2 linked regions of the Prochlorococcus marinus subsp. pastoris str. CCMP1986 genome follow. The protein of the gene in region 1 interacts with the protein of each later gene in a pairwise test. Links are inferred from orthologs where the notes say so. Each region holds a gene or a part of one and is shown on either strand. Other genes may lie near its edges.

What was found.
Region 2: the proteins of ftsZ (region 1) and TX50_RS08675 interact in binary tests that used the Escherichia coli proteins (3 or more experiments, as listed by UniProt). The link is inferred for Prochlorococcus marinus subsp. pastoris str. CCMP1986 from one-to-one orthologs.

Annotation. Positions count from the first base shown.
Region 1 is NC_005072.1:1,257,139-1,274,105, forward strand. What follows is about bases 4,183-7,121. They hold ftsZ (cell division protein FtsZ), read left to right. Parts: upstream 4,183-5,063; coding sequence 5,064-6,179; downstream 6,180-7,121. Other genes in these bases: TX50_RS07020 (cell division protein FtsQ/DivIB), read left to right, coding at 4,183-4,886; panB (3-methyl-2-oxobutanoate hydroxymethyltransferase), read left to right, coding at 6,334-7,107; hemW (radical SAM family heme chaperone HemW), read right to left, coding at 7,100-7,121. Also shown: TX50_RS06995 (amidohydrolase family protein), read right to left, coding at 1-988; tRNA (N6-isopentenyl adenosine(37)-C2)-methylthiotransferase MiaB, read left to right, coding at 1,271-2,665; TX50_RS07010 (D-alanine--D-alanine ligase family protein), read left to right, coding at 2,675-3,742; TX50_RS07015 (hypothetical protein), read left to right, coding at 3,754-4,164; more of TX50_RS07020, read left to right, coding at 4,161-4,182; more of hemW, read right to left, coding at 7,122-8,323; TX50_RS07040 (PIN/TRAM domain-containing protein), read left to right, coding at 8,422-9,531; TX50_RS07045 (ATP-dependent Clp protease proteolytic subunit), read left to right, coding at 9,572-10,234; TX50_RS07050 (ATP-dependent Clp protease proteolytic subunit), read left to right, coding at 10,268-10,873; ilvC (ketol-acid reductoisomerase), read left to right, coding at 10,990-11,979; adenosylcobinamide-phosphate synthase CbiB, read left to right, coding at 11,967-12,980; TX50_RS07065 (chlorophyll a/b-binding protein), read left to right, coding at 13,038-13,304; TX50_RS07075 (hypothetical protein), read right to left, coding at 13,514-13,771; TX50_RS07080 (hypothetical protein), read right to left, coding at 13,831-14,076; TX50_RS07085 (hypothetical protein), read right to left, coding at 14,131-14,460; TX50_RS07090 (HU family DNA-binding protein), read right to left, coding at 14,589-14,864; TX50_RS07095 (glycogen debranching protein), read left to right, coding at 15,497-16,967. UniProt on the Escherichia coli protein: Essential cell division protein that forms a contractile ring structure (Z ring) at the future cell division site. The regulation of the ring assembly controls the timing and the location of cell division.
Region 2 is NC_005072.1:1,549,557-1,562,016, forward strand. The notes cover bases 678-3,461. They hold TX50_RS08675 (rod shape-determining protein), read right to left. Parts: upstream 2,704-3,461; coding sequence 1,651-2,703; downstream 678-1,650. Other genes in these bases: TX50_RS08665 (hypothetical protein), read right to left, coding at 678-896; mreC (rod shape-determining protein MreC), read right to left, coding at 897-1,646; TX50_RS08680 (single-stranded DNA-binding protein), read left to right, coding at 2,836-3,207; TX50_RS08685 (DedA family protein), read right to left, coding at 3,204-3,461. Outside these bases: response regulator transcription factor RpaB, read right to left, coding at 1-184; more of TX50_RS08665, read right to left, coding at 357-677; more of TX50_RS08685, read right to left, coding at 3,462-3,863; ahcY (adenosylhomocysteinase), read right to left, coding at 3,866-5,284; tRNA (adenosine(37)-N6)-threonylcarbamoyltransferase complex ATPase subunit type 1 TsaE, read left to right, coding at 5,334-5,771; TX50_RS08700 (carbohydrate kinase family protein), read right to left, coding at 5,729-6,727; TX50_RS08705 (alpha/beta fold hydrolase), read left to right, coding at 6,817-7,731; TX50_RS08710 (RpoD/SigA family RNA polymerase sigma factor), read right to left, coding at 7,716-8,717; mgtE (magnesium transporter), read right to left, coding at 8,818-10,227; TX50_RS08720 (CrcB family protein), read right to left, coding at 10,270-10,635; TX50_RS08725 (FluC/FEX family fluoride channel), read right to left, coding at 10,596-10,967; TX50_RS08730 (hypothetical protein), read right to left, coding at 10,971-11,300; gyrB (DNA topoisomerase (ATP-hydrolyzing) subunit B), read right to left, coding at 11,297-12,460. UniProt on the Escherichia coli protein: Forms membrane-associated dynamic filaments that are essential for cell shape determination. Acts by regulating cell wall synthesis and cell elongation, and thus cell shape.

The sequences.
Region 1 (16,967 bases):
ATGGATACCAAGGGTCTTGAACATTATCACTCCCGATAGAAACATCTACTAATGATTTTTGTAGTTGCTTTATTGGTGCAACAGGCCTATTTAAAGATGTACTTTTTTCTTTACGATTGAGCAACCAGAAATTTGTAAGAGGAAGTGCAATCACTTTTATATCTTTCTCAGCGATTTTGCTTCCCAGATTAAGTATTTCATTATTATTTAGAGATAGAATACTACTTAAATGACTACATGTTATTGGGACTTTAATATTTAATCTATCAATAGTTTCCAAAAGAACTTTTATACCCGCTCCTGGCTCAATAGTTGATTCATCTATGTGTAAATCAATTTCCAATTTATATTTATCTGCAAGCAAGAGAGTTTTAGAGAGTAAGTATTTTATTTTTGCTCTATTTTTAAAGGGAGGAACAAGAACTCCGCCTAAAATACCCTTTTTCTTAGAAAAAATTTTTGCTAATTCCTCTCCATGGGGAGTATCCCAAAACTCCAATGGAGCTAATGCTACATATTGCAATTTCAACTTAGAGGAATATTTTTTTTGAATTTTAAAAAGCTCATCCCAAATATTATTATCCTGACTTTCGTAGGTATCAACATGGCTCCTGATAGCTCTATAACCATTTTTAAGAGCCAAGTTGAGTGATTTTTCAGCTCTCTCTAAAACTTTAATTTTAGACCTAGTTTTATGCTCCTCTAAATTTACTGATAAGGCCTCATGATAGTTTGATTTAAAATTAGGAAACTCTCCAAAAGTGAAAGATTTATCAAGATGTGAGTGAGTCTCAACAAATCTTGGGAAAAGGATTTTTTTTGGTTTTTTATTTTTGATATTTATCGGCTTTAGTTCAGAAATAATTCCTTTTTCCCAAGCAACAAAAACAGAAGCGAAACCCTCATCATCCACGTTGAGGTTATCAACATTTTCTATTTCACAAAGGCATCTAGGTATAAGTACCTCTGTTTTTCCGGAGTTGATCAAGATTTAATATGCTTTTATTTTATTTTAAAACATAGATAAAGCTTATACAGAAATAGGAAAATACTTCAAAATCTTCTAAAACATACAAATATGCATGAAATTTTACTCGTAAGTTGTTAAGTTTATATATGTGAGGCGGGCGTCGCCAAGTGGTTAAGGCAGTGGCTTGTGGCGCCGCTATTCGGGGGTTCGAATCCCCTCGCTCGCCCTCAAAAATATTGCTCCAAAATTATTTAAATTATAATTTTGAATTAACAAAAGTCATTCAAAACTTTTTGCAAAGTGCTAACCAAACCAATCCAAGAAGAAGAAAAGATTTACAAAAATTCCTCTTTAGGTAGTTATTGGATAACAACTTTTGGTTGTCAAATGAATAAGGCCGATTCCGAAAGGATGGCAGGCACACTTGAAAAAATGGGATATTCAAGAGCTATTGATGAATTAAAAGCGGATTTAGTTTTATATAACACTTGCACAATAAGAGACAGTGCTCAGCAAAAGGTTTACAGTTTTTTAGGAAAGCAAGTCAAAAGAAAGCATAGTACTCCAAAATTAAAATTAGTTGTAGCAGGTTGCCTCGCGCAACAAGAGGGTGAATCTCTTTTAAGAAGAGTGCCCGAACTTGATCTAATAATGGGGCCACAACATGTTAATAATCTTGAGAATCTTTTAGAGAGGGTTGATTTAGGCAATCAAGTCGTAGCCACTGAAGAAACTTTTATATCTGAAGATATTACTAATCCAAGAAGAGATAGCTCTATTTGTGGTTGGGTGAATATCATTTATGGTTGCAATGAAAGATGCTCTTATTGTGTTGTCCCATCTGTTAGAGGTAAAGAACAGTCAAGATATCCAGATGCAATTAAAAGTGAAATAGAATCTTTAGCTCATAATAATTTCAAAGAGGTAACTCTTTTAGGGCAAAATATTGATGCCTACGGTAGAGATCTTCCTGGAACTACCAAAGAGGGCAGGAAAGAAAATTCCCTTACTGATCTTCTTTATTTTATTCATGATGTAGAGGGAATTAAAAGAATAAGATTTTCTACAAGTCATCCAAAATATTTTTCAAAAAGACTTATAAACGCTTGTTATGAATTAGACAAAGTTTGTGAGCATTTTCATATTCCGTTCCAAAGTGGTAATAATGAAATCCTTAGATTAATGGCTAGAGGTTACACGATCGAAAAATATAAAAGAATAATTGAAAATATTAGACAATTAATGCCAAATGCATCAATTACTGCTGATGCAATAGTTGCTTTCCCAGGAGAAACAGAAACCCAATATCGTGAAACATTGAAGTTAATATCTGATATTGGCTTTGATCAAGTTATGACCGCCGCCTATTCTCCAAGACCAAATACCCCAGCAGCTTTTTGGGATAATCAAATTCCTGAAGAAGTTAAAAAGGAAAGATTAAAAGAAATTAATGAACTAGTTGAAACAACCTCTAGAAAAAGAAATCAAAGATATTTAAATAATATTGAAAGTGTTTTAATTGAGGGCTTGAATCCAAAAAATAATGCCCAAATGATGGGAAGGACAAGAACGAATAGACTTACATTTGTAGAAATATCAAAAAATATTGAATTTAATTATTCATATGGTGATGAAATAAATGTCAAAATAACCGAGGCGAGATCTTTTTCTTTAAGTGGTCAGATTTATAAGTAATTTTTCTAAATGTTAGAAAAAGAAAAAAAATGTATTGGAATAATTTTTGGAGGAGAGTCTAATGAACATGATGTTTCAGTATCTTCCGCCAAGACAGTTTTTAAAGCATTAATTTCAAAAACGAACATAAATAGATTTTGGGTTAAAGCTTTTTATATAAATAAGCATGGCGTTTGGCTTGATAATGATCAATCTCTTGTATTACTAAAAGAAAAAAGAAAAAATGAAACGATTGATAAGAACCAAGTTTTCCCTAAACGAGAAATTAACTTTTTAAACACAATAGAATTTCAAGGTATTGATATATGGTTCCCACTTTTGCATGGTGTAAATGGAGAAGATGGAGCAATTCATGGTTTATTAAAATTTACCCAAAAGCCCATAGTAGGAGGAGGAATTTTAGGTTCTGCTCTTGGCATGGATAAAATATTAATGAAAAAAATATTTTCACATCTAGAAATTCCCCAAGTAAATTATTTAGATATTCAAAATCAAGATCTTAGTGATGATAAAGTAAAAAATAATTTATCTGTTGAGATTATTGAAAAATTAAAGTTACCAGTTTTTGTTAAACCTGCTAATTCAGGCTCATCACTTGGTATTTCGAAGGCCAAAACTAGATCAGAAATAATTAAAGCATTACAAAAGGCTTGGGAAATAGACTCCAGAATTGTTATCGAGGAAGGTTTAGATGTTAGAGAACTTGAATGCGGAATAATTGGTAATTTAAAACTTACCGCATCTGAAATCGGTGAAGTTTCTTATTCAACCGATTGGTACGATTATGATTCAAAATATTCGATGGATAATCAAATAATTATTCCAGCTGATATTGATTCTCAAATCTCTGAACAAATTAAAGATATTGCTATTAGAAGTTGTAGAGCATTAAATATTTACGGTTTCGCAAGGGTTGATTTCTTTTTAGAAAAGATTTCAAATAAAATTTTTCTGAATGAAATAAATACAATTCCTGGTTTTACTAGTAAAAGTATGTTTCCAATGCTTTGGAATGCTTCAGGTTTAAATATTGATCAACTTGTAGCTAAACTAGTTGATATATCATCAGATTTATAGATTAAAGTCAAATGTTGCATGGACTACTTTGGTTACCATTACTTTTAATCTTCGTTCTATTAACAGCTCTCGGTTGGCTAGAAAGAAGAAGACAAAATCTTTTTAGGAATTGGGCAAGTGGTTCTGAAATTTGCAAATTAGATAGTTCTGGTGCAGCTTTTTTAAAGGATGGTGAATTAAAATGGAGTGCATTTGAAGCTGGAATATTTGAAGAAAAAGGTAGTTTTACAATAAAGAAACTAGAACTAGTAGAGTTAATGGCCCTTACCTCAGGAGAAGCACCTTTAACCAATGAATCACAAGGTAAGTGTAGGCTCAGGCTCGTTGGGGATGGGAAAGAGATGGATGTTCCATTTTCAGATGCAGAGAGAGCTAGAGAGTGGATGGATCAACTGATGGAAAAAGCTAGATGTGATTTGTGAAGGATAAACAAAAATTAAAGAATAAAAGGTTTTTTTTGTTAATTACCTTTTTATTTTTTACAAGTTATGCAACCTCTAAAATTTTCAAAAATGTTAATTACCAAGATGTTTCTATAGTTGGTAGCGAATTATTTTCTATCGAGGATATAGTTGTAAACTCATCTCTAAATTTCCCTACCTCGTTGATATTTGTCAAAAGCTCATACACAGAAAGAGAATTAAAAAAGAATTTATCTCTAAAGAATGTTTCAGTTTTTAGACAAATATTCCCTTTTGGTTTAAAAATTCTAATTAAAACAAGAACTCCAATAGCTTATGGCGAACGGCTTTTTAAAGGGGAAAAAATAACTGGTTTTATTGATGAAGATGGTTTCTTCATCAGTCTAAAATATTCAGATCAAGAAAATTTGAATAAAATAACTAGTAAAGTTTTTGGATGGAAAGAAAACTTTAGAGAGACACTATCAAAAATTTTGAATTACCAAAAATATAACGATGTTGAATTCATTACAATAACTTTCTCCCCTAATGGCTTTTTAACTTTAGAGGAAAAAAGTCTTAAAACAATATTGTTAGGATTTAATCCAAAAAGAATAGAAAATCAATTACAAATAGTAAATAATATGAAAAACCAAATAAGAGAAAATAATATCTTAGAAAAAATAGATAATATCGACCTAATTGACCCCAACAATCCAAAAATTAAAGTGTTCAAACCCTAATAATTGAAAACAAATTTCATAAAAGTTTTTTTGATTAGATCAGTAATTGAAAGGGTTTCGGTTATTCACTCAAATTTTTGACAAGTTAATATTTAAGGACTTTCTTCAAGAAAATCCTACATATCAGCTTAGTGAGTTCATAATGCATCCAATACTAGTATTTGATTTTATTTAGAGATGAGCTTCGGAAACAATCCAAACTTTGATCAATCAAAAGACATCCTTCCAAGTCAGAATGCCAAAATTGAAGTAATTGGTGTCGGGGGTGGTGGGAGTAATGCTGTAAACAGGATGATTGATAGTGATCTTGAAGGCGTTTCATTCAGAGTTTTAAATACTGATGCGCAAGCATTATTACAATCTTCTGCAGATCGTAGAGTTCAACTAGGTCAGAACTTAACAAGAGGTCTTGGAGCAGGAGGGAATCCAAGTATTGGTCAAAAAGCTGCTGAGGAATCTAAAGATGAATTGCAACAAACCTTAGAGGGCTCTGACTTGGTTTTTATTGCTGCAGGTATGGGAGGAGGAACTGGGACAGGAGCGGCTCCAGTAGTTGCTGAGGTTGCAAAGCAAAGTGGTGCTTTAACTGTTGGGATAGTAACCAAGCCATTTTCATTTGAAGGTAAAAGGAGAATGCGTCAGGCAGAAGAAGGGATTGCAAGATTAGCAGAAAACGTTGATACGCTTATTGTGATTCCAAATGATCGTTTAAAAGACGTAATTGCAGGAGCTCCACTTCAAGAAGCCTTTAGAAATGCTGATGATGTTTTAAGGATGGGAGTTAAAGGTATAAGTGACATAATTACATGCCCTGGATTAGTTAACGTTGATTTTGCTGATGTTAGGTCTGTAATGACTGAAGCTGGCACTGCCCTGCTTGGTATAGGTATTGGTTCTGGTAGATCTAGAGCATTAGAGGCTGCTCAAGCCGCAATGAATAGTCCTTTACTAGAAGCGGCAAGAATTGATGGAGCTAAAGGTTGTGTGATAAATATTACAGGTGGGAAAGATATGACATTAGAAGATATGACCTCAGCTTCAGAAATTATTTATGATGTTGTAGATCCAGAAGCAAACATAATAGTAGGTGCTGTTATAGATGAATCAATGGAAGGCGAAATACAGGTAACTGTTATTGCAACAGGTTTCGAAACCAATCAACCGTTAAAACAACAAAGGATTAAAAATAGATTATCTAATCAGCCACTTTATAATATTTCTGATAATAAAGACACAGGTACTAATATTCCAGAGTTTTTAAGATTAAGGCAGAATAAAAAAGATATCGAATAATCGCTAAAATTAAGTGACTCGGTTATCTCGCCTGCCTCAAGCATCCCTTGTGGCTGCTACCTTCCGATCCTGACCAGGTTTGGGCGTTAAAACCGCGAAAGGCCGAGTCTTAAATATATTAGCAATTTTTGATAAAAAAAGATACATAGCTTTTATGTTGCCATCAGAACTAGTTAAATATAAAAAAAAATCTCAAAAGATTATTGCATTAACTGCATGGGATTCTATTTCAGGTTCTCTAGCTGAACATTCAGGAGCAGATATTGTTCTAGTGGGAGACTCTTTAGCAATGGTCTGTTTGGGATACAAATCGACCTTGCCTGTTACGTTAGAGAATATGATTTATCATACAAATGCAGTTTCTAGAGGGTTCAGCAAAGAAATAGAAGAACAGTCATTATTAGTATGTGATATGCCTTTTCTTACTTATCAATGCGGAGAAAACAAGGCAGTGGAATATGCAGGAAAAATAATTAAGAATACTTATGCAAAGGCAGTAAAAGTTGAGGGCGCTGATCCAGAGGTACAGAATGTTATTTCAAGACTCATAAGGATGGGAATTCCTGTCATGGGTCATTTAGGGCTTACTCCACAAAGCTATTTGAATCTAGGATTTAAACAACAAGGGAACAATTCAGAAAGTCACGAAAAAATCAAACGAGATGCTTTATCACTAGAAAAATTAGGATGTTTTTCTATAGTTTTAGAACATATTCCAGAATTACTTGCTAAAGAAATTCAAACCGAATTAGAAATACCAACAATAGGTATAGGTGCAGGAAAATTTTGTGATGGACAAGTAAGAGTTACTGCTGATTTATTAGGACTAAATGATAAGCAACCTCCATTTTGTAGACCAATTATTGATGGAAAAAAAATTTTTGGTGAAAAACTAAAAGAATGGGTAGCAGCCGAAAAGCTCAATTAAATTTTTCCCACCATCTAAACATTGAAACAAGAATTTGATTGCTTAATTCCATCCCTTTTGGATCACTTAAAAAAAATCTGTTACCTCTTTTAATTAAAAGGCCACTTTCCAGGAAGGGTTCCCATGCTTTTAGTAACTTTTTTAAAGCTATTTTGGACTTTTTATTATCCCAATTTTGTTCGTTTAATAAGTTATAAATATTGATACCCTCTTTAAGTCTCATTCCTAACATGATTTTCTCATCCAATTCTTTATAAATATTTTCTTGGTTAATTAGTGAATGTTCTAATTTGATTTCGCATTGCTTAGTTACCCATTTTTTATAATCTTTACTAATTCTTGGCCTTGTAAAATTCTCTCCCCAAGGAGAACTAGTCGACCCTTGACCAAAACTCCACCATCCAAGACCTTTCCAATAAACTCTATTATGTCTTGATTGATGTCCAGGGATAGAGTAATTAGAAATTTCATATCTTGAATAACCTGAAGCTTTTAAAATAAAGTTTGTTAACTCACTATTTTTAAAAGCATCATCATCCTTTGGTAAAGATAGTTTACCTAAATCAACTAATTTCTTAAAAACCGTTCCATTCTCGATACTTAAATCATAAATTGATATGTGTGGAGGAAAAAACTTTAACGATTGTTTTAAGTCTTCTTGCCATTCTTTAAAACCACTTCTTGGTAAATTTTGAATTAAATCCAAACTCCAACTTTTTATAAAACCATGATTATATGCTCTCTTTAACCAAAAACAAGATTTTTCTACATCCTTGCTGCAATGTCTTCTTCCCGCCTGTTCTAAGACCTGATTATTAAAACTTTGAACTCCAAGACTAAATCTATTAATCCCAGCCTTTATAAAGCCATATAGATCATCTTCATTAAAACTAGCTGGATCAACTTCCATTGTGATTTCAGCACCATAATCAATTTTATAATTCTCCTTAAAAAGATTTATTAAATCTTTAATCTGTAAGGGATTTAAAATTGAAGGAGTTCCTCCACCGATATAAATTGTTGAAAGAGGAGATTTATGTTTGATTGATAATATTTCTTTATTTAAATAGGTCAAATATTCTTTAACGGTTTTACTCCCATATCCCTCTAAACTTTCGATTTTATTACCTAAAGGTATAACTGCAAAATCACAATAGAAACATCGTCTGTGGCAAAAAGGTATGTGTACGTAAGCACTTCTAGGCAATTTATTCATCATGCAAACAAAATATAAAGCTTAAAAAAAAAACATAGAGGAGTTTTAAAAATAAAATCTTTATTTACTCAATTAATAAATCCTAGTAGATTATATATATGACGGATATCTTAGTACTAATTTTATTTGTATTGTCTGGAGCGGCATCAGGATGGCTTGGGGTTGATCTTCTACCAATAGACATACTTAAACAAGTCTCTAATGTAGAAGGTTTTAGAATTGTACTAGCCATAATAGGATTTTTTATTGGATTAGCAGCAGGTTTTGTATTTTTACAGCTTAGAAAGACATTCCTTGATCAAATACGTACAATGCCTACGGATTTGTTAATAAGCAGAGCGGTAGGGTTGATTTTAGGATTACTTGTTGCAAATCTACTACTTGCTCCAATATTGTTGATTCCATTTCCAAGGGAAGTATTTTTTGCAAAACCTTTAGCAGCCATTCTTAGTAATTTTTTCTTTGGGGCACTTGGTTATAAATTAGCTGATACTCATGGCAGGACATTGTTAAGACTATTTAACCCTACTAATACTGACGCTTATTTAGTAAATGAAGGAATAATTCCAGCAGCAAGTCCAAAAATTCTTGATACTAGTGTAATTATTGATGGAAGGATAAATGGTTTATTAAGCTGTGGATTACTTGAAGGTCAATTAATTGTGGCCCAAAGTGTAATTGATGAACTACAAACCTTAGCTGACTCTAGTAGTAATGAAAAAAGAGGAAAAGGAAGAAGAGGTCTTAAATTATTAAAAGAGCTGAGAGAACTATATGGAAGGAGACTTGTAATAAACCCAACTAAATATGAGGGGAATGGGGTAGATGAAAAACTTCTAAGAATTACGGAGGATATGGCAGGTACTTTAATTACGGCAGATTATAATCTTTCCCAAATTGCAGAAGTAAAAGAATTAAAAGTTATGAATTTGAGCGATTTAGTTATAGCTTTAAGGCCAGAAGTACAGCCTGGAGAATCACTTAATATAAAAATAGTCAGAGAGGGTAAAGAAAAATTGCAAGGAATTGGATATTTAGATGATGGGACAATGGTCGTAATTGATGATGCAAAGAAATTTGTGGGAGAAAGATTAGATATAGTTATTACTGGTGCATTGCAATCGCCCACTGGAAGAATGGTATTTGGGAAATTGATAAATAATCCTGAGTCAAACAAATCTTTTAAATCTCCAGCGACACAGGGCTAAATATAGCTAGAATCATACTAGTATTTATTTTGTAGAACATATGACTGTATCTGCTCCTTATTACGGCGAGAATACCGCTATGAGGACTCCGCCACCAGATTTACCTTCTCTTCTGCTAAAGGAGAGAATTGTATACCTAGGATTACCGTTATTTTCAGACGATGACGCTAAAAGACAATTAGGAATGGATGTTACCGAGCTAATTATTGCTCAACTCCTATATTTAGAATTTGATGATCCAGACAAACCTATTTATTTTTATATAAATTCAACAGGCACTAGCTGGTATACCGGAGATGCGGTTGGTTTTGAAACAGAAGCTTTTGCTATTTGCGATACCATCAACTACATTAAACCTCCTATTCATACAATTTGTATTGGACAAGCAATGGGAACAGCGGCAGTTATATTGTCTTCAGGGACTAAAGGGCATAGAGCAGCTCTTCCTCATGCTTCTATTGTTCTTCATCAACCAATTAGCGGAGCTAGAGGGCAAGCAACTGATATCCAAATAAGGGCAGAAGAGGTGTTAAAAAATAAAAAATCAATGCTGGAGATCTTATCACGCAACACCGGTAAAAGTATTGAAGAGCTTTCGAAAGATTCTGACAGGATGAGTTATCTTAACCCTCAAGAAGCTTTAGATTATGGAGTGATAGATAGGATACTCACAAGTCAAAAAGATTTACCTAATAACATTTAATCCTTACTTTTAACTCACTACTTTTTTAAAATTATGCCAATAGGAACTCCAAGCGTGCCGTATAGACTACCAGGAAGTCAATACGAAAGATGGGTAGACATTTATACAAGATTGGGTGTTGAGAGGATTTTATTTCTCGGACAAGAAGTTAATGATGGAATTGCGAACAGCTTAGTTGCTCAAATGCTATACCTTGATTCTGATGATAATACAAAACCTATTTATCTTTACATAAACAGTCCTGGCGGATCAGTCACTGCTGGTTTAGCAATATATGACACTATCAAATACGTTAAGAGCGATGTAGTCACTATATGCGTAGGTCTTGCAGCCTCAATGGGAGCATTTTTATTGGGAGCTGGTACTAAAGGTAAAAGGGTTGCTCTTCCTCATAGTCGAATTATGATTCATCAACCACTGGGAGGGACTTCACAACGTCAGGCTAGCGATATTGAAATAGAAGCTAGAGAAATACTGAGAATTAAAGATATGTTGAATCACTCTATGTCTGATATGACAGGACAATCCTTTGAAAAAATAGAGAAAGATACTGATAGAGATTATTTTCTAAGTGCTGAAGAAGCTAAAAACTATGGGCTAATAGATAGAGTAATTTCACATCCAAGCGAGGCGAGCTAGCTCTTATTATCTAAAATTAATATTTAAATATTAATTTTTAAATGAGCAATTATATGGTTTATTTACACCTTTAATGTCTAAAATATTAACTATCAAAAGTTTAGAAGTTACAACTAATGACACAACTCTTTTATGACACAGATGCTGACCTAAGTCTATTAAAAAATAAAACTATCGCAATAATAGGTTACGGCTCACAAGGCCATGCACATGCTTTAAATCTTAAAGACAGTGGAATGGATGTAATAGTAGGGTTATACAAAGGTAGTAATTCTGAAAGCAAAGCTATTAATGATGGATTAAAAGTATTCACTGTTTCTGAGGCTTGTGAAAAAGCAGATTGGATTATGATTCTGCTTCCAGATGAGTTCCAAAAAGATGTTTATATCAAAGAGATAGAACCAAATTTAAAAGAAGGTAAGATATTAAGTTTTGCACATGGATTCAATATAAGATTCGAACTCATTAAGCCACCTAATTTTGTCGACGTTGTAATGATTGCACCAAAAGGGCCTGGACATACTGTTCGTTGGGAATATCAGAATGGCCAAGGAGTTCCTGCCCTATTCGCAGTTGAACAAGACTATTCAGGCAATGCGAGATCATTAGCTATGTCTTATGCCAAGGGTATTGGAGGTACAAGAGCTGGGATTCTTGAAACAAATTTCAAAGAAGAAACTGAAACAGATCTTTTTGGAGAACAGGCAGTTCTATGTGGTGGTTTATCAGAACTTGTTAAATCAGGATTTGAAACTCTCGTTGAGGCAGGATATCAACCTGAATTAGCATATTTTGAGTGTTTACATGAAGTAAAGTTAATAGTCGATCTTATGGTTAAGGGAGGATTATCTCAAATGAGAGATTCAATTTCAAATACTGCAGAATATGGTGATTATGTAAGTGGGAAAAGACTTATAAATAATGAAACAAAAAAAGAAATGCAGAAAATTTTAAAAGATATTCAAGATGGTACTTTCGCTAAGAATTTTGTAGATGAATGTGATAATAACAAACCCTTAATGACAAAATTAAGAGAAGAAAATTCTAAACACGAGATAGAAAAAGTTGGGAAAGGTCTTCGTGCTATGTTCAGTTGGCTGAAATAAATTTATATTTTATATTTATTGCCTCGATTGGGTTTGATCTTTTAATTGGTGATCCAAAGTTTATCATCCATCCTGTTCAAATAATTGGGATTTACATAAAACAAATAACTAATTTTTTTATCCATAATTTCAAGAAAAATAAGAGGATATTATTTTGGGGAGGATTATTTATTGCACTATCCACTATCGCGACAAGCTTTGTGATCGGTAAGATTATTGAATTAATGTTCATTCAATCAAAAAGCAATCTTATTTTTGGAATATTAATCTTCTTAGGCTTATCGAGTTGTTTAGCTTCAAAGAGTCTAATCTTGAGCGTAAAAGAAATTTCAAATCTTATAAACGACAACATAACTGATCAAAAAACTGAACAAATAGTTAAAGAAAAAGTTCAAAGAATTGTAAGTAGAGATGTAAGTACAGCTTCGTTAGAGCATCTTTTGAGATCAAGTATTGAAAGTCTTACAGAAAATTCAGTTGATGGGATTTTTGGTCCGCTTTTTTGGATATTTATTGGAACAGTTTTTATCAAATTTTCGATTTTTCTTCCAGGTCCTTTATCACTTGGCTTTTCATATAAAGCAATAAGTACTTTGGATTCAATGATCGGCTATAAATATGACCATTACAGATATCTAGGTTTTTTTAGTGCAAAAATTGAAGATTGTTCAACTTTCCTTCCAAGTAGAATAGTTTTATTAACATTACCTTTGGTTAGTTCTAAAATTAAAAAATATATTTCTGTCATTAAAAAAAGTTACTCTGATGGAATTAAATATGATTCTCCTAATTCTGGTATTTCAGAGGCTATTTTTGCATATATTTCCAATGTCAAATTAGGAGGTGAGAACAAGTACAATGATGAAATTATTGAAAAGCCAATTATCAATTCAAATGGTAATATTTGCTCCAAAGAAAAAATAAATATTATTTGTCAATTAATTTTAAGACTTCAAATACTTTGGATAATTACTTTTACCATAATTTTTTTTAAAATTTGAATCCTAATTCAATGAAATTTGTTTTAAGTAACTATCATTATTAAAAAGACAATTTTCATGAAAGAAGAAAAACCCCCATTAAAAAATTCGGATAATAGTCCTACTGAAAATCTAAAGGAAGAGACAAATAATACATCTTCTGATAATGAATATTCAAAATGGGTTGATAATCAAGGTGATGAAGTAAAAGATGTTTTTGGATTTAATAGTAGTGCCGAACTTGTTAATGGCAGAGCAGCTATGATCGGTTTTTTAATGCTCTTATTAACCGAATTAGTTTTTAAAGGAAGGCCTGTCACTTCCTCAATCTTTGGTATAAATTGATAATGGAAGAAAAAAAATCTAATCCATTAAAAATTTTCCTATACATTTCAGCTTGGGTAATAATTTGGGGAACATTTGGTTCATTTATAGATTTCCCCCTTTATAAAAATAATATCTATCAAGAGGGGAGCATATATCAATATCTTACTTTTACAATTACAGCAATCATTTCAATTTTGAGTGCCAAATTCTTTTATAAAAAAATTAAACTATAAGAACTTATATCTATATTTTTTAATAATTTTTGCTGGTTCTAAATTATCCTGAGTCTCATATAGTATCCATTGATGAGTTTCAGTATCATGATCACAACCTAAGCTATTTGATGGGTCAGGCAAATTAGAAAGATATGAGTGACATGACTGATCCGCCTCGAAAGCAGAGTCATAACCACTTAAAAAGTATACTGAAAATCCAATAAGTACAACTGATATAACCACTTGAAAAAATAAGCTAACTATCTTCATGAATTTCCGGTCAAAATTTAAATATATCACTTCTAAAATTCTTTCGATAAAAAATTAAGCTATCGACCAACATTAAAGATAAAATCATGAAAGCCTTTATTATTAAAATACAAAATAACCAAAAGTACTAAAATTATATTTAAAACTAATACAACTGAACCAAATATATTAATCTGCTTTTTACCTGGCAAGGTATAAGTAAATTTTTTTCCTTTAAGAAAAGAAGCTAACCCTTTTTTCTCTTTTTCCAAATCCTTAATAGGTTTATCATTTTTAACTTCACTTTCAGAAAAACCTTTTACCATTTCAACCTTTATAACAAATTAATAATATTCTAAATTTAAAATTTTTCTCAAGAATTAACAATTTTTATTCACATATGAAAGCATCATTCCATTTTTATTTTTCTTTAACTTTCTAAAGTAATAAGCTTCAATAAGTTCTGTCTGCAACCCAAGAATACTTGCCTGACATTTATATTTTTTTTGCTCAGACTCAACTAACTGTATTTTCTCAATTTCCAATAATAAGTTACTACATACTTTATATTGCAAATCTTTGAAGCATTCATTTGCTTTTCTTAAAATTTCCGATTTAGTTAATAATTGTTCGGCAACAATAGGATTTAAGAATAAAACTAACAAAGGTAGTGAGAAACATATAAATTTCTTATAACTAAAAAGAGTCAAAAAGTAAAAACCCTCCTAATAAAATCATGTTAAAAATAATATAAAAAAATTATCAATACTTTTTTCTTTAAAAAAAAAGGTGTTCAAAAAGAACACCTATATTAAAGACAAAATAAGCTATTAGAATATTAGCCTTGAACTCTATCCTTAAATAGTTTTCCTGCTGAGAATGTAGGAACTCTTTTCGCGGGAATCGCAATTTTTTCCCCAGTTTTAGGGTTTAAGCCCTGTCTAGCAGAACGATCCCTTGGTTCAAAAGAACCAAATCCCAGTATGGAGACTTTTTTGCCTTCCACTACTGAATCAACAATAGTTTCAATAGCTGCATCAACAACTAAAGATACATCTGTTTTTGTAAGCTCAGTACGAGCAGCTACAAGATTTACTAAATCAGCTTTGTTCATTGAATTGTTTGTATAGCAGAGATTTGAAAGACAAGAATTTTAAAATCAAGTCTAATTACCTCGAACTTGCATATCATATGGAGCAAATACAAATACGGCAACCAAAAATGCCGGCAGCGCAAAGCTTTATACAAAATTTAATGACATTTTTAGCTATTCAACAATATTGTTAGATCTTAAATTTTTATAAGCACTTAAATTTACTTTAGGTAAAATGAAGGGCCAAAACTCTTGCAGTAACTAGTTTTCTTTAAAAAAGTTTAATTTCTAATTATTAAAAAAATTTATATTTAAAAGTAATCAATTTAACAATTTCAAATATTTATTATTTTTTATTAAATTTCAGATATATTTTCTTCTCAGCACATGAAGAGGATATTCTTTCCATTTTAAAAGCAAAAAAATTCAGTAACATATTACGTTTGAACCGAGTTTTGAACTTTTTTGTGTATAAATACAAAACAAAGAAAAGAACATTTAATTAGTAATATTAAATTTTTTAAATTTAAGAATATTGATGAGTGAAACATCAAATTTGATTCTTTTTTTTTAATTTTGCACTTATGATTCTGAAATGAATTATTTAATTAAATTAGTTCATTTATAAAAAAAATTAAAGAAATAAAGAAACAGTGAATGATATAAAGGTTGGAAAACCATTACCTCTGGGTAGTTCAATAACTTCAGGAGGTGTCAATTTCTCTCTAATAGCTACAAATGCAGAATATATAGAAATTTTATTATTCGAGAAAGAAGATTCAGTTGCTCCAAAAACAATCTTCAAGTTAGATCATAGTCATAAGACTGGTTCTTATTGGCATGCTGAAATAAATAATCTCAAAGAGGGTTCAATCTATGCCTTTAGAGTAAAACAGAATGATAATGGACTAAATAAAAATTATTCTAAAACTGTTCTCATAGATCCTTGCTCAAGAGGCATTACTGGATGGAGTAATTACAAAAGAAAAAATGCACTCAACAATATAGATAACATGGATTGTTGTCTTAAAAGTGTTGTTTGTGATAGAAAATCTTTTAATTTTAAAGATTTCCCTAGACCTAAACACTCATGGAAAGAAACTATTATTTATGAGTTACATATCAAAGCATTTACTCAATCCTCTAATGAAGAAGAAAGTTGTTTTAAAAAATTTTTAAAAAAAATTCCATATCTTAAAAAACTTGGCATAACAAGTATTGAATTACTTCCGGTATTTTGTTTTGACCCAAATGATGCTCCTAATGGATTAGAAAATTTCTGGGGATATAGTCCTATTAACTGGTTTACTCCACATTTTCAATATCTTTCTAATAATACCGCCAAAGGAAATAGAGAGGAATTTAGAAAATTTGTGGAAGAATGCCATAAAGCAAACATTGAAGTAATTTTAGATGTGGTTTATAACCATACCTCTGAAGGAGATTATCAAGGACCTGCCATATCTTGGAAAGGGATAGATGACAATCTTTATTATTTCATCGACAAAGATAAAAATTATCAAGATGTCTCTGGATGTGGGAACACTATAGCAGCAAATAGAGGATTAGTTAGAAAATTAATATTAGAGTCATTAAAATGCTGGGTAAATGAATTAGGCGTTGATGGTTTTAGATTTGATTTAGGTATTGCCTTGTCAAGAGGTGAAGATCTCATCCCTCTTGATAATCCACCAATTTTTGATGATATTGAATGTGATCCTGAACTTGCCGATATCAAATTTATCAGTGAGCCTTGGGATTGTGGAGGATTATATAAATTAAACGATTTCCCCTCTAAGAAAACGTTTACATGGAATGGGCATTTCAGAGATGACTTAAGAAGATTTTGGAAAGGGGATAAAGATACGGCTTGGAATATGAGTGACAAAATCAAAGGTAGTCCATCACATTACAAAGAAAATAATTTCTTACCAAAGTCTATAAATTTCATAACTTCACACGATGGATTTACACTAAAAGATTTAGTTACCTTTAACAAAAAACATAATTTCGCAAATAAAGAGCAAAATAGAGATGGGGATAACCACAACAATTCATGGAATCATGGAGTGGAAGGACCTACATCAGACTTATCTATTAAAAAATTAAGAAAGCGGCAACAAA
Region 2 (12,460 bases), 290 kb from region 1 along the record:
CATCCATTTTTGGAAGCATTACATCAAGAACTATTAAATCTGGAGATTCTCTGTGAAAAGCCTCAAGAGCCTCTTCTCCATTGGTGGCTTGGTGAACTTGATATCCTGCTAATTGAAGTCTAGTAACTAATACTTTCAAAACAGCTGGTTCATCATCAACAACTAAAATACTTGCTTTTGACATCGGGAAAATTTTTTTTGCTGATATTTCAAGGCAAATTTATTTTGCAATGAACATCTTATTAATATAATCTAACAATTAAAAATATAACATTATGTACCTTAAATGATAAATTCCTTAAATTTACAAAATTATTTTATTTTTGAAAAAATCCATTATTACCTTTTAGAATCTATTATTCATCTATAAAGCTTATTAATTTGTCCCTTCCTTTTGATTTTTGGAAGAGCCTAAAGAGTAAGGAACATATTAATGGAGCTAATAAACCGGTTATAAAAACTTGAGCAAAAATATTTTTTAATATTGGTAAATACAAAAAAATATTATGGTTATACCAATACTTGAACAAGGCTTGAAAAAAATATAGCGAACCACAAAAAAAACATGCAATAGAACAAATTAAACCAAATCTGAAATGCCCTACAAAAATATTATTTGAAATACTTAACTTTCCAAACCATATTCCACATAAAACCAATCCGGGAATTTGTGTGAAATTACTATCAAGACTCAATGAATCTAAAATAAGTCCTAAAAATAAACCAATTATTAAACCATTAAATGATCCATAGATCATAGACCATGGCAATAACCAAAATAAAGGCCAATAAGGCTGAACTCCTAAGAATTCCAACCAATTAGGATCCCAAAAATAAACTATTGGTATAAATAAAAAGGAAAATAAAGATATTTTTTTTTTAAAGTATTTTCCCATTTAAATTTCAACTTTTAAGATTTGTACCCAATCAATTGCTTGAGGTTTTCCTAAAAGCAAAATATTCGCTGTTTTTTTTGCTTTGAATTCTTCATCAACAGATTGAATAATACCTATGGGAATATTGGGAGGTAACAAAGTGCTTGCTGGGGAAGATAAGACAAAATCTCCCACTTTTATATCGATATCCTTATTAAAAAAAATCACTTTTGGATAATCATTTCCAGAACCGACTAATAATCCATGCATCTGAATCCTTTCAACCCATACTCCCACTTTACTTTCAGGAGAAGTTAATAATCTTACTGTCGAAGTAAATAAAGAAGTATTCTCTACTCTTCCTAATAAGCCTCCTGGACCAACAACAAAACTCCCAATTTCTACTCCGTCTTTTGCACCTTTATTTAAGATAATTTGCCTCCAAAAACTGCCGGTTTTTCTTGAAATAACACTCGCTGAAATACTTTCAGAATCAGACAATCTTTGTAGAGATAAAATTTCGCGTAATCTTTTATTATCTTTCTCCAACTGTTTTAATCTGATCAAAAACTCTTGTTCAACACTTTTAGTTAAAACTTCCCTTTGATATTGTCCTGGCCAAAAAGGTTTTGAAATTAAATAATAAAAATCTTTATATAAAGATCCTTTTGATATTCTCACAAAAAACAAGAACGATAAAAATATAAATAAACCCCAATTTTTCTTTTTATTCCACCAACGATTAGTTGATATTCGTCGAATATCTAACATTCAACTAATCTCTAATCGCATTCCTTATAAAATCAGGTGTATCAACAACTCTCTTGAGTTTTTTGAAATCGTCCAATACCACTCCACAACCGTTAACTACGCATAGTAATGGATTCTCTGCAATATGCGTAAAAATTCCAGTTTCATGGCTAAGCAAATCACTAATCCCTCTTACAAGAGCTCCACCTCCAGCGAGCATAATTCCTCTATCAACTATATCTGCCGCTAATTCAGGAGGAGTTCGCTCCAAAGTTCTTTTTACAGCTTCAACAATTTTGGAAAGAGGATCAGCCATAGCCTCTCTAATTTCTCCAGAGGTTAAAGTAATAGATCTTGGCAAGCCAGATAAAAGGTGTAAACCTCTAACTTCTATAGAAGTATTATCAAATTCATCATCTGGAAATGCGGAGCCAATTTTGATTTTAATATCTTCTGCAGTTCTCTCACCGACAACTAGATTATGTACTTTTTTAAGATAAATTGCTATCGATTCATTAAGTTCATCACCTGCTATTCTTACAGATTCGCTTAGGACCGTTCCGCCTAGACTTAAAACTGCTACTTCAGTAGTTCCACCCCCAATATCAACAATCATGGTTCCAATTGGTTCAGTTACTGGCAATGAAGCTCCTATAGCTGCAGCGACAGGTTCATCAATCAAATGAACCTCTCTAGCCCCAGCTAATCCAGCTTCTCTAACAGCTCTTCGTTCAACACTAGTAACCCCACTCGGAATACCAATAACTATTCTTGGAGCTAAAATTCCCCTTCCTTCATTGCATTTTTGAATAAAAGTTTTTATCATTTGTTCTGCCGCATCAAAATCAGCAATAACTCCATCTCTCAAAGGTCTCACAGCTCTTATATTTCCTGGGGTTCTTCCAAGCATTAATTTTGCTTCTTCACCTACGGCCAAAGGAACTCCCTCTTCAAGATCCATAGCTACTACTGAGGGTTCTTGTAGAACCACACCTTTACCTGATACATGAATAAGAGTATTAGCAGTACCCAAATCAATCCCTATATCCCTAGAAAATTTAAATCTGTTAAAAATCACAATAAGAAATCTATTAAACAAATAATATATCTATTTTCTCAATACCTCAAAAAAAACTTTTATTTAGTTATGAATAGCTTGCAAAACTTAAGCAAAAGCAAAAAAGATGAGTAATATAAAAAAAAATAGCTTATGGAAATTAACACTATTAATTTGGTTGGTAGAGCTGGAAGAGAGCCTGATGTGAGATATTTCGAATCTGGAAGTACAGTTGCCAACTTCACTCTTGCAGTAAACAGAATAAGTAGAGGTGATGAACCTGACTGGTTTAATCTAGAAATATGGGGCAAACAAGCACAAATAGCTGCTGACTATGTCAAAAAAGGTTCTTTAATTGGTATTACAGGAAGTTTTAAAATTGATAGTTGGAAAGACAAGAATACAGGAGAAGATAGATTTAAACCAGTTGTTAGAGTTGATAGATTAAATTTATTGAGCTCTAAGAAAGAAACAGATAATAGCAATTTTTCAAATAATAATAACTCTGGAGATATTCCTTTTTAAGTTATTTTTTTTTTATAAAGTCTTATAAAAAATTTTATTAAAAAATAAACAAATATCAGAATTAATATGGGTTTGACAATAAATTTAATTTGATTCAAATATGTTTCAATAATTGGATAATTTTCGCCAAAGACAAATCCTGCATAAGTTAATAATGTAACCCATATTAAACTTCCTAAACTAGTCCAAATTAAAAATTTCCGAAGTGGCATTAATTCCATTCCAGCGGGTACTGAAATTAATGTTCTTATACCAGGTACTAATCTCCCCCAAAAAACTAACGAAACCCCATATTTATCAAACCATCTCCTGCTCTTAATAAGATCATTAGAAGTTATTCCTATATATTTGCCCCTTTTATCTAAAAAGTTTGATAATCTTTTTTCATTTACTAATTTACCCAAATAATACCAAGGCATAGACCCTAGTATCGTTCCAAATACACCCCAAAAAACCAAAATATAGAAATTTAATTTTTGTTGGTAGACAAAAAATCCACCTAAAGGCATAATTATTTCCGATGGAATTGGAGGTATAATATTCTCTAAAAACATCGCCAAACATATCGTGAGGTAGGCTATTGTTGAATTTGTTTCAACAGCCTTACTAATATATTCAGGAATGGAAGTGAGTAAATTAATAAAAATTAAACTCAAATTTAATATCTATATTGCTCTGGTTTATAAGGTCCTTCAACAGAGACATTAATATAGTCTGCTTGATCTTTAGTTAGTTTTGTTAACTTAGCCCCAATTTTATCCAAATGTAACCTAGCAACCATTTCATCTAAATGTTTAGGTAAAACATAGACCTCTTTAGAGTATTCATCTGACTTATTGAAAAGTTCAATTTGAGCTAATACTTGATTAGTAAAAGAATTACTCATAACAAAACTTGGATGACCTGTTGCACAGCCTAAGTTAACAAGTCTTCCCTCTGCTAAAAGAATAATTTTATTTCCACTTGGCAAAGTAATATGATCAACTTGAGGCTTAATATTTTCCCATGGGTAATCTTTCAACGAGGCAACATCAATCTCGTTATCAAAATGTCCAATATTACAGACTATCGCCTCATCCTTCATTTTAATAAGGTTATCGTTAGTTATAACTTGATAATTACCAGTAGCAGTAACAAATATATCAATATCTTCAACAACATCATTTAATGTGACAACACTAAAACCCTCCATAGCTGCTTGAAGAGCGCATATAGGATCAACTTCAGCAACCTTGACTATTGCTCCAAGTCCTCTTAATGATTGAGCAGACCCTTTACCAACATCTCCGAATCCCATTACTAACGCAACTTTTCCTGCAATCATTACATCAGTCGCACGTTTGATACTGTCAACTAGAGATTCTCTACAACCATATAAATTATCAAATTTACTCTTAGTAACTGAATCGTTTACGTTGATAGCAGGAAATGGTAGTGCATTTTGTTTTTGCAATTGATAAAGTCTTGCAACTCCTGTTGTTGTTTCTTCAGTAACGCCGATAATATTTCCCTTAATACGAGAGTAGAAGCTACTATCTTCTTGCAATTTAGACCTAATTGAGTTGAATAATGCTATTTCCTCTTCATTACTAGGATTCTTTAGAACTGACAAATCCTTTTCTGCTTTACTACCAAGTATTAATAAACCTGTTGCATCTCCACCATCATCAAGAATCATGTTTGGAGAATCTGTACCCCAATCTAAAATGTAATGAGTATATTGCCAATACTCATCAAGACTCTCACCTTTTTTTGCATAAACAGAAATTCCTTGTTCTGCAATAGCAGCAGCAGCATGATCTTGAGTTGAGAAAATATTGCATGAAGCCCATTTAACTTGTGCACCAAGATCAACAAGAGTTTCAATCAAAACAGCAGTTTGAATAGTCATATGCAAACTACCAGCTATTTTTGCACCATTTAGAGGCTTATCCGAATGATGCTTATCTCTAAGTGCCATTAATCCAGGCATTTCAGTTTCGGCAATTTTAATTTCTTTACGTCCGAAATCTGATAAAGAAATATCTTTAATTACGTAGTTTGGTATGGAGGTTTTAATCGAATTAGCAATAACCATTTCTAAAAATATCTTATACTTAGACTATAAGCGATTTTTATATAATTTAGTGTTTGTTGGGAATTTAAAAGAAACAATTCAATTAGGAAGTGATTTTGCTCGAAGATTAAATCCAAAATCGGTTATTTTACTACAAGGTCCCATTGGAGCTGGAAAAACTTCATTCGTCCAAGGAATTGCATTAGGCCTATCTATTTCAGAAGATATTACAAGTCCAACATTTGCCTTATCGCATCATTACAATTCTGGAACAATTCCACTAATTCATATGGATTTATATCGGCTAGAAAATAGTTTGATGGCAAAAGAATTCTTTATTTCTGAGGAAGAAGAGGCTATACAAAATGAAGCTATAATGGTTATTGAATGGCCGGAATTAATAAAGCCATGTTTGAATAATTTCTGGAAAATAGAAATAAGTTACGCTACAAATTTTGGGAGAAATTATAAAATTTGGGATCCAAAAAATTTATTAACCTTTGAATAGTCTGGTTGTTGTTCAATCGCACCTTCACCAAGACAGGTGAGTAACCCACAAATACTTGCGAATTTTACACAATTTTGTATTTCTGATTCATTTGAAGGATAATCAAACGACAGTAATTGTGAAATTAATCCAGCTAAAAAAGCATCACCTGCTCCAGTAGTATCAATAATTTTTAGCGACTTAGAAACTTCAGTCGTTCCTTGTACTCCATTTATTAACCAACAAATAGGATTTGCTCCATCTGTAATTATTACATCAGGACGGTTTAACAATCTTTCAGATATTTCCAAAGGATTTTTATTTTCAAAAAATAAAATTGCTTCCTCTTTGGCCAACTTTAAAATATGCGCCTTATTCAATAAATTCCTTATTAAATCAACTCTCTCCTTTTTATTAGTTTCTGATGAAGAAGTGGCAAAATCCCAAAAAACCTCTCTCCAGTTCAAGTCAATTATTATTTTTACATCAAATTTATTAGCTAAACTCAATAAAAAGTTAATAGTATCTGCAGATATTGAAGACGATAATATAATTGTTCCACAAACTAAATATTTTGTTTTTGAAAAGAGGTTTTCCAAACTTTTCAAATCTTTTTTAATTTCATTCTTATCAAAAGCCTCATCAGCAAAAAATGTATTTAAGCTTGTATCAAAACCAGAAAAATATCGATCTCCGGAATTATCCCTATTTACCTTAACGATACGAGTGGGAAGACAATCATCCAATTGCAAAAAATTTATATTTACCTCCAATTCTTTAAATTGATTAATAAATTTCTTACCAAATTCATCACTTCCTATACGTCCAATAAAGACTGAATCTATTTGTAATTTTCTCAATGCACAAGCTACATTTGCAGGAGCTCCTCCCAAAAAATCTGTAAATTCTTGATTTGATTTATTCTTGATTCTATCTATTAAAGCCTCCCCAATACAAATAACTTTTGTTTTTTTCATAGACTAAAAATTTTTTCTAAACTAAGAATAATTAATCGAAAACGATTTTTTTTTTTTTGAATTAAAGTTTAATTAATATTTTTCTTCTAATGTCCTTTAAAAAATCCGAAAATTGGAAATGGAAAAATTGGGACATATCATGGTCTTCAACAAAACAATCCTCTAACAATAGTGATTTAAATATTTTATTAATTCATGGTTTTGGAGCATCAAAACGACATTGGAGACATAATCAAGATTTTCTCGGAAATAATCATAATTGCTATTCAATTGACCTACTAGGCTTTGGAGAAAGTAGCCAACCTGGAGCTTCATTAGATTATGAGTCTTACAAAGATAATTATGTTAAATATTCCTTTGACTTATGGGGAAGTCAGGTAGCTACTTTTTGTAATGAGGTAATTAAATCTCCTGTTTATCTAGTAGGCAACTCAATCGGTGGAGTTGTATCTTTAAAAGCTGCTGAAATTCTCAAAGAAAATTGTAATGGCCTTGTTTTAATTGACTGTGCCCAAAGAACAATGGATGATAAGAGACTTAAAAGAAGCGATGTATTAATGAACTTATTGCGTCCGGTAATAAAAACATTAGTAAGTAAAAGAATTATTAGTAACACCCTTTTTGAGAGAGCTGCCAATCCAGCAGTTATTAAACAAATCCTTAAAAAAGCATATCCCTCAGGAAAAAATATTGATGAAGAATTAATAGAAATTTTATATAATCCTTCTCAAAGAAAAAATTCAAAAGAGGCTTTTCGTGGTTTTATTAATTTATTCGATGACTATCTCGCTACAGACCTATTTTATAGGGTTAATTCTCCAATTCAGTTGATTTGGGGAGAAAAAGATCCTTGGGAATCTCTAAATGAAGCAAAATCTTGGAAGAAAAACTATAAAAATATAAAAAGACTAGATGTTATTAAAGAGGCTGGACATTGTCCTCACGATGAAAATCCTGAGGAGACTAACAATTTAATTTGTCAATTTATTCAAGAGACGAAATAAGCTTCCACACTTTCGCTAAGTCTTCTTAAACCTCTTAGACCATCTCTTTCTAGATTTCTTACCCTATCTCTACTAATACCCAAGACACGTCCAATACCCGTTAGAGACATTGGCTCATCTCCATCCATTCCATATCTCATTCTTAAGACTCTACATTGCAAATCAGGTAACTGATGAAGTAGTGAATGTAAATCACCCCTCATACAGTCCATTTCGATTTGCTCATCAGGTAAATCTTCTCCTCCAGCTAATAAATCCAGTAAAACTGTATCTTCACCATCACCTACTTTTGTTTCTAGACTTACTGGCTGCCCAGCTTTGCACATTAAATCTTTAACATCATCTTCGGGCAACTCAACATATTTAGCTAGTTCACTTATTGTAGGTGTTCTTGACATTTCTTGACTCAACTCTCTTTGACCTTTTTTTAGCTTATTAAGCATCTCTGTTATGTGGATTGGCAATCTAATAGCTCTACTTTTTTCTGCAATTGCTCTTGTAATACCTTGTCTAATCCACCAATACGCATATGTTGAAAACTTATATCCTCTAGCAGGATCAAATTTTTCTACACCTCTTACTAATCCAATTGTTCCCTCTTGAATTAAATCAAGAAGTTCCATATTTCTTTTTGTATATTTTTTTGCAACACTGACGACTAATCTTAAATTTGCAGCAACCATTCTTTCTTTTGCTCGCTGACCAGCTCTGAGTCTTTTTTTGATTTGTGAAGTAGATAAATTTAACTTTTCAGCTAATTCTTCAGGTGAAGGTTTATTATCTGTCAATTCCATTATTTCAATTTCAGCTCTCTCAACTTGCATATATTCTTGAACTTGCCTACCTAAAGTGATTTCTTGTTCGTGTGATAGTAATGGAACTCGTCCAATATCCCTCAAATAAGACCTAACCAAATCTACATCATTACTGGATTTTAAAGATGAAATAGTAGCTAATTTATTCTCAACTAATGTTTCGGGTGACATAAAAGTTAATGTTGTTTTGTAAACAATACCATTAAGAAATGTAAAGTTAAACAAAAAAACCCACAATTCTACAAAAATGAGAATAAATACCTAGTAATTCTTACAAAATTGAAGAATTAAGTAGCCAATTTGCAGTACTAAGATAAATAAATACCCCAGCAATATCTGTCACAGTAGTTATGAAGGGGGAAGACATCAAAGCAGGGTCTAAACCCATCCTTTCGAATAGTAAGGGAAGAATAGCTCCGGCGGTTGCAGCTAACGTTGTTATCGAAATCAAGCTAATTCCAACTGCGGATGCGATTAATGGTCCCTCCCCTTGCCACCAAGCAAAGGGGAAAACCACTAGCATCATTAAAATCCCTAATAAAGCACCAGTTATTGCCTCTTTAACCACTACCTTAAATGCACCCATTGATTTTAATTTTTGAGTACTTAAACCCCTTATAACAACTGTTGAGCTTTGGGCTCCAACATTTCCTCCGGTACCGATAAGCAATGGGATAAAAGCAGCTAGTAAAACTATTTCTTTCAAAATCTGATCATTCATTGCAATAACTTTTGTAGTTAAACCATTAGCTAGAACTAAAATTAATAGCCATAAAATTCTCCTTCGAGCAATTGTAAATAAACCACTTTGAAAATAATCATCCTCATCACCAAGCTGAACAGCGCCTGCAGCATAAATATCTCGAGTAGCTTCTTGCTCAATAACATCAATCAAATCATCAACCGTAACAATTCCAACTAATCTTTTTTCTTTATCTACAACTGGGAGAGCTAAAAAATCATATCTTTGAATTGCTCTAGCTACATCCTCTTGATTAGTATTAGTGGAAATATTAACGACATCCTTTGTCATAACCTCACCAATAGGCCTAGTAGGATCTGCCGTAACAAGATCTCTTAAAGATAAAATTCCAGTTAGATGCCTTTCTTTATCCGTGACATATAGACTATATATTGTCTCTGTAAATGCAGCCCTTTTTCTTACTATCGACAATGCTTCCTCAGCAGTTTGCATTTCTTTTAAATCTATGAATTCAGTAGTCATTAATCTGCCAGCAGTTTCTGGCTCATATCCTAATAATTCTGCCGTTACTTTTCTCTCACCAGGACTTAGTGCTGACAGAAATTTTCTTACAACTTTTGCAGGTAATTCATCAAAAAGTTGAACCCTATCATCAGGAGACATTTTTTCAACTATTTCTAAAACCTCCCCGGAACGAAGTCTATCTAGTAATGTTTGCTGCACTATTGGATCTAAATACTCATAAACCTCAATTGCCTCATTTTTTTTTAATAACCTAAATGCAAGAGCTTGGAGTATTAAAGGAAGACTACCAATGGCATCAGCGATATCAACGGGCTGGGAAGGTTCAAGTAATAATTTTGCTTCATCATAATTTCCTGCAATAAGTAATTCCTCAAGCTGGATTGTGATCTTTCCACGATTAGATAAATCCGAAGATAAAGAAGTACTTACCTCTATATTATTATTTTCTTCCATGATATTTCCCTTTATCGAAGTAACATTAATATTATATAAAAATTAAGTAATTTTTCTACTTAACTGAAAACCAATATACATTATTATTAAATTTAAAATAACAATTACATTCAAATAAATAAATAACTTTAGATAGTAACCTTGGATAATAAATTGATATAAAAAGTGAACAAAACCGCTAAAAGATGTAAAGCAAGCAAAGAAACCACTAAATAAAATTTCTTTTTTTGACTTACTAATTTTCCTTGAAATAAAAAAGCCATATAAAAAAGAACCTATAATAGAAATAACAAAATTATTTTTAAAATAAAATCTTAGGAATGTAGCGCAATAGGCAGTTAATAAAAAAGTTAATAAATATTTTTTATTCAATTTATAAAGGTTAAAGTAATAAAATATCCTAAACAAAAAAATAAAAAAGATAATAATATAACTTCAGCATAATAAATCAATAGGATTAAATATTTTTTTTCTCGAATCAAATTAAATAACTGATATATGAAAGATGAAAATGTACTGAAACATCCTAAAAAACCAACAAAAATAAATAGTATTAAATTCTTATTTGTTATATTCAAACCTTCGAAAATACCTAAAAATAAAGAGGCTAAAACATTTACTATTAAAATATTATTAGAATAAAATATTTTCTTTTTTCCAGAAATATATTTTATAAACATTCTTACAATCAACCCGAAGGTACTTCCTACTAAAATATAAATAAAACCATCTAGTTCCAAGATCTATATTTTAATCCAACCCCTTTTAGTTCTATTAGGATGTTCAATAAATTGATTTGTTAGCAATTCTACTCGTGCCCAAGTATCATTTTCTTTGACTACCCATTTTTGTAAAACTGATAATGAAGAACCGGTATCAAGAACCAACAATTTTTTAGCGTTAATTTTTGGAAAAGTATAAAGTGAACAATTTGAATTTAATATGATTTCTTTGGAATTATTAAGAGTATTATATTTGTTTAAATCCCTTTGTATTCCTCCTGCAGGTAATGTAATTGGGCCAATCAGAGCGAATCCGATTAAACAAATATTTTTTATCACATTTTTTATCATATATCTAATGTCGCCATATCTAAATTGGCACTATGAGTTTCAATAAACTCTCTTCTTGGTGCCACTTTATCTCCCATCAAAATATTGAAAATTCTATCTGCTTCTAGAGCATCTTCAATTTCTACTCTTTTCATCATTCGTGTCTGAGGATTCATTGTTGTATCCCATAATTGTTTAGGCATCATTTCACCTAAACCTTTAAATCTTTGAATATTATAGTTAGCTTTTTCTCCAAAATCTTCTATAGTTTGCTTCAATTGATTTTCGTTATAGCAATATTTATGATTTTTTCCTCTTTCAACTTTGTATAAAGGGGGACAAGCAATGTATATAAAACCTTTTTCAACGAGATCCCTTTGATATCTATAAAAAAAAGTTAATAGTAATGTTCTAATATGTGCCCCATCTACGTCTGCATCAGTCATAATTACAACCCTATGATACCTAAGAGAATTTACATTAAACTCTTCACCCTTTATACCCAATCCCAAAGCAGTGATTAGTGATTGAATTTCTGTATTTTTATATATTTTTGCATCATCTGTTTTTTCAATATTTAATATTTTTCCTCTCAAAGGTAAAATCGCCTGAAATCTCCTATCTCTTCCTTGTTTAGCTGAACCTCCAGCGGAATCACCCTCAACTATATAAATCTCTGCACCTGAGGGATCTCTTGAACTGCAATCTGCCAATTTGCCAGGCAAAGTTGAACTCTCAAGAACACTTTTTCTCCTTACTAAATCCCTCGCTCGTTTAGCTGCTTCTGCCGCATTAAAAGATTGAATTGCTTTTTCTAGAATTAAATCAAAAACATTAGGATTAAATTCCATATACTTTATTAATGATTCTCCTATGAGCGAATCAACAATCCCTCTCACTTCAGTATTTCCCAATTTTGTCTTTGTTTGACCTTCAAATTCCGGTTCTGGAACTTTTACAGATAATACGACTGTCAAACCTTCTCTAATATTTTCTCCTGACAAATTTTTATCAACTTCTTTTCTTTTACCTCTTTTTTTCGCGATAGCATTAAAAGTTCTAGTCAATACAGTTTTTAAGCCATCTATATGCGTGCCGCCATCTATCGTTCTGATATTATTTGCAAATCCCAATATATTATCTGAATAAACATCCGAGCACCATTGCAAAGCTGCTTCCAC